DNA from 2 places in the Streptomyces tyrfis genome. Region 1 is predicted to be linked to the other one. Evidence: riboswitches for the same ligand, from Rfam matches in the RefSeq annotation. Region 1 holds a riboswitch; the other holds the start of a gene.

Region 1 (2,195 bases):
GCGGGCACCGGCGCCAAGGTCGTCAAGCACGGCAACCGGGCCTCCTCCTCGGCGAGCGGCTCCTCCGACGTGCTGGAGAAGCTCGGCGTCAACCTGGACCTCAGCGCCCCGCGCGTCGTCGAGGTCGCCGAGGAGGCGGGCATCACCTTCTGCTTCGCGGTGAAGTTCCACCCCGCGCTGCGGTACGCCGCCCGGGCGCGCAAGGAGCTCGGCGCCCAGACCACGTTCAACATCCTCGGCCCGCTCACCAACCCGGCCCGGGTGCGCGCCCAGGCCGTCGGCGTCGCGGACGCGCGGATGGCGCCCATCGTCGCCGGCGTCCTCGCGGAGCGCGGCAACTCGGCGCTGGTCTTCCGCGGCGACGACGGCCTCGACGAGCTGACCACGACCGCGACCTCGCGGATCTGGGTGGTTCGGGACGGCTCGGTGCGCGAGGAGGCGTTCGACCCGCGCGACATCGGCCTTCGGCTGGTCCCGGCCGAGGCGCTGCGCGGCGCCGACCCCGCGTACAACGCGGACGTGGCCCGGCGGGTGCTGGCCGGCGAGGGCGGGCCGGTGCGGGAGGCGGTGCTCCTCAACTCGGCCGCGGCGCTGGTGGCCCTGGACCCGACGGACGCCGCCCTGGACGAGCAGCTCGCCGCCGGGGTCGTGCGGGCCGCCGAGTCCATCGACTCCGGGGCGGCCCGGGCGGCGCTGGAGCGCTGGGTGGCGGCCAGCAACGCCTGAGGGGACGCCGGGTGACCGCGGATCGGACGCGGCTCGCCCGACGGCCTCCGCACCGGCGGGACGTGACGCGGGCGCGGTCCGGATCCTGGACCGCGCCCTTGCGCGTTCCCGCGCATATGGCAAGATGCAGGCAGGTCATGAGTGACAGCGACTACGGCCCCGGCCCGCTGTCCGGCAACCCTCCGTCCGTGGCGGGGTGCCCCGGGTGAAGACCAGGCCGTGGGCAGCGAGGCCCGCGGCAAGCGCGGGCCCCTCGGCATCAGTGAATGCCATCCCCCGGGGTCCTGGTCCCTAGGGAGTCTCTTGTGAGCACGCGAATGCGCTAGTGCTGCGACCGGAAGGTCCACCGGCGCGCGGCATCCCGGCACGTCCCCCGGCTCCCGGCTCGGTCCGGGCGGGGGAGTTCCGTTCCCGTCGCGCTTCGTCCCGCCCCTGTGCGTCCCGTACGAGGGCGGACCCGTTCTCGCGACGCGCCGCACCGGACGCCGCGAGCGCCCCGGCGGACCTTCTCCGGCCACAGCACTGGGCCGAAAGCCCTCCGCGCACCCTTCTCCAAGTCTTCGCCGCGCCGGCGCGCACCCGTCGGCGCGCGCTTTTCGCCTGCCTCTTACGGGAGTTCGCCATGTCTGTCCTCACCGCTGCCACCGACCAGTCGCTTTGTGCCCCTCTGCCGGTTCTGGGTCGGGATGTAACGGTTCCCCTGGTCACGGGCGGTGAAGTCACCTACGCCGCGCTCGACTACGCCGCGAGCGCCCCGGCCCTCCAGCGCGTCTGGGACGACGTCGCCGCGTACGCCCCGTACTACGGCAGCGTCCACCGGGGAGCCGGGTACCTCTCGCAGCTCTCCACGGACCTCTTCGAGAACAGCCGGGCGGCCGTCGCGGAGTTCCTCGGCTGCCGCGCCGACGACCAGGTGGTCTTCACCCGCTCGACCACCGACTCGCTCAACCTGCTGGCCGCCGCCGTCCCGGCCGACTGCCAGGTCTTCGTCTACGAGACCGAGCACCACGCCTCGCTGCTGCCGTGGCGCGACGCCCGGGTGACGTACCTGGACGCCCCGCGCACCCCGGCCCAGGCCGTCGAGACGCTGGAACGGGCGCTCGCCGACCGCGATCCTTCCCCGAGCGGTCGACTCCGTCCCGGCGGGGGAGACCCCGTCGGCCCCGCGCTGGTCTGCGTCACCGGCGCGTCCAACGTCACCGGCGAGCTGTGGCCGGTCGGGGAACTGGCCGCCGTCGCGCACGCGCACGGCGCGCGGATCGTGCTCGACGCCGCCCAGCTCGCCCCGCACCACCCGATCGACATCGCCGAACTGGACGTCGACTGGGTCGCGTTCTCCGGGCACAAGCTGTACGCGCCGTTCGGCTGCGGCGTGCTCGCGGGCCGGGCCGACTGGCTCCAGGACGCCGAGCCCTACCTCGCGGGCGGCGGCGCCTCGCGCAAGGTCGCCCGCCGCGCCGACGGCGGCG
Region 2 (2,195 bases), on a different contig from region 1:
GCGAGGTGGCGGCCACCGCGTCCAGGGTCTTGAGGCCGTCGCCGGTGTTGAGGACGACGGTGGTCAGCGACGGGTCGAGCACCCCGTCCTCGATCAGCTTCTTCGTGACGCCGACCGTCACCCCGCCCGCCGTCTCGGCGAAGATGCCCTCGGTGCGGGCCAGCAGCTTGATCGCGTCGACGATCTGGTCGTCGTTCACGTCCTCGACCGCGCCCCCGGTGCGGCGGGCGATGTCCAGGACGTACGGGCCGTCGGCCGGGTTGCCGATCGCCAGGGACTTGGCGATGGTGTCCGGCTTCTGCGGCCGGACGACGTCGAGGCCCGCCTTGAACGCGGTGGAGACCGGGGAGCAGCCCTCGGCCTGCGCGCCGAAGATCTTGTACGGCCTGTCCTCGACCAGGCCCAGCCTGACCAGCTCCTGAAGGCCCTTGTCGATCTTCGTGAGCTGCGAGCCGGACGCGATCGGGATGACGATCTGGTCGGGCAGCCGCCAGCCGAGCTGCTCGCAGATCTCGTACGCCAGGGTCTTGGAGCCCTCGCCGTAGTACGGGCGCAGGTTGACGTTGACGAAGCCCCAGCCCTCGCCGAGCGGGTCGCCGATGAGCTCCGAGCAGAAGCGGTTGACGTCGTCGTAGTTGCCCTCGATGCCGACCAGCTCGCCGCCGTACACCGCGGCCATGACGACCTTGCCCTGCTCCAGGTCGTGCGGGATGAACACGCAGGAGCGGAAGCCTGCGCGGGCGGCGGCGGCACCCACCGCGCCGGCCAGGTTGCCGGTGGAGGAGCAGGAGAGGGTGGTGAAGCCGAAGGCGCGGGCGGCCTCGACGGCGATGGCGACGACGCGGTCCTTGAAGGAGTGCGTCGGGTTGCCGGAGTCGTCCTTGACGTACAGGCCGCCGGTGACGCCCAGCTCGCGGGCGAGGTTGTCGGCCTTGACCAGCTTGGTGAAGCCGGGGTTGAGATTGGGCTTGTCCGCGACGTCGGCGGGCACCGGCAGCAGCGGGGCGTAACGCCAGATGCTGTTCGGCCCGGCCTCGATGCGCTTCCTCAGCTCCTCCGGGGAACCGGTCGGCAGGTCGTACGCCACTTCGAGCGGCCCGAAACAGGAGACGCAGGCGAAGATCGGCCCGAGCGGGAAACGCTCGCCGCACTCGCGGCAGGAGAGCGCCGCGGCGGGTCCGAGGTCGACGGAGGCGGAGGCGCCGGAAGCGGCGTCGGCGGAAGAAGCGGTGTTCGCTGAAGCGGTCGCAGCGGTCTGCACGGCCATGATGGCGGAGGCCCTTTCTCCTCATCTTTCCCGTGACGCGTTTCGCCACGAGCCGGAATTGGCACCTTCCCCACCGTGACCTCGCGGTCGGCAGGAGGGTTGCCGGGACTTCAACGGGCCGTTCCCTCTGTCCCTCTGGATGAGCGCTATGGCACTGGAGGCGTGCTCCAGGCGTTTGTCGGCGGACCGACCCCGGCATGTGACCGGCGTCCGCGTTGTTCAAGACTGTAACCGAAGTACGGGACCGCCGAGACAGTGGTCCGAACCGCGAGATTGATCACATACAGGGAGTGCCGAGCGTGCTGGAAGAGGTCGAACGCTGGCTGACCAGGCGTTCCTGGTCGGTCGCCGACCGCCCGCTGGACCGCCTCCTGGCCGCCAAGGCGAGGGACCCGAGGCGCGGGAGCGTGAGCGTCGTCCTGCCGGCGCTGAACGAGGAGGCGACGGTCGGCGATATCGTCGCGACGATCCGGCGCGAGCTGATGGAGAAGGCCCCGCTGGTCGACGAGCTCGTGGTGATCGACTCCGGTTCCACCGACGCCACCGCGAAGGCCGCCCGGGAGGCGGGCGCCCGGGTGGTGCACCGGGACGAGATACTCCCCCGGATGCCCGCCGTGCCCGGCAAGGGCGAGGTGCTGTGGCGGTCGCTCCTGGTGACCAGCGGGGACATCGTCTGCTTCGTCGACGCCGATCTGCGGGACTTCTCGGCGGACTTCGTCTCCGGCATCGTCGGCCCGCTGCTGACCGACCCGGACCTGCGGTTCGTCAAGGCGATGTACGACCGGCCGTTCGGGGACGCGCCCGGTGAGCCCGGCTCCGGCGGGGCCGCGGGCCAGGGAGGACGGGTCACGGAGCTGGTCGCCCGGCCGCTGCTCAACCTGCACTGGCCCCGGCTGGCCGGATTCGTGCAGCCGCTGGGCGGCGAGTA

The links. A riboswitch is a leader RNA that binds a small molecule or an ion and turns the genes downstream of it on or off. The one in region 1 is predicted to bind S-adenosylmethionine.
Region 2: it holds a riboswitch for S-adenosylmethionine, as region 1 does, so the genes downstream of both, thrC (threonine synthase) here and WA762_RS00555 (aminotransferase class V-fold PLP-dependent enzyme) in region 1, are expected to answer to the same signal.

Annotation. Positions count from the first base shown of each region.
Region 1 covers NZ_JBAGJZ010000001.1:120,295-122,489, reverse strand. The annotation lists gene trpD (anthranilate phosphoribosyltransferase) at 1-726, shown strand, start outside; SAM riboswitch class IV at 860-977, shown strand; gene WA762_RS00555 (aminotransferase class V-fold PLP-dependent enzyme) at 1,349-2,195, shown strand, end outside.
Region 2 covers NZ_JBAGJZ010000011.1:23,704-25,898, forward strand. The annotation lists gene thrC (threonine synthase) at 1-1,267, opposite strand, end outside; SAM riboswitch class I at 1,286-1,413, opposite strand; gene WA762_RS10810 (glucosyl-3-phosphoglycerate synthase) at 1,567-2,195, shown strand, end outside.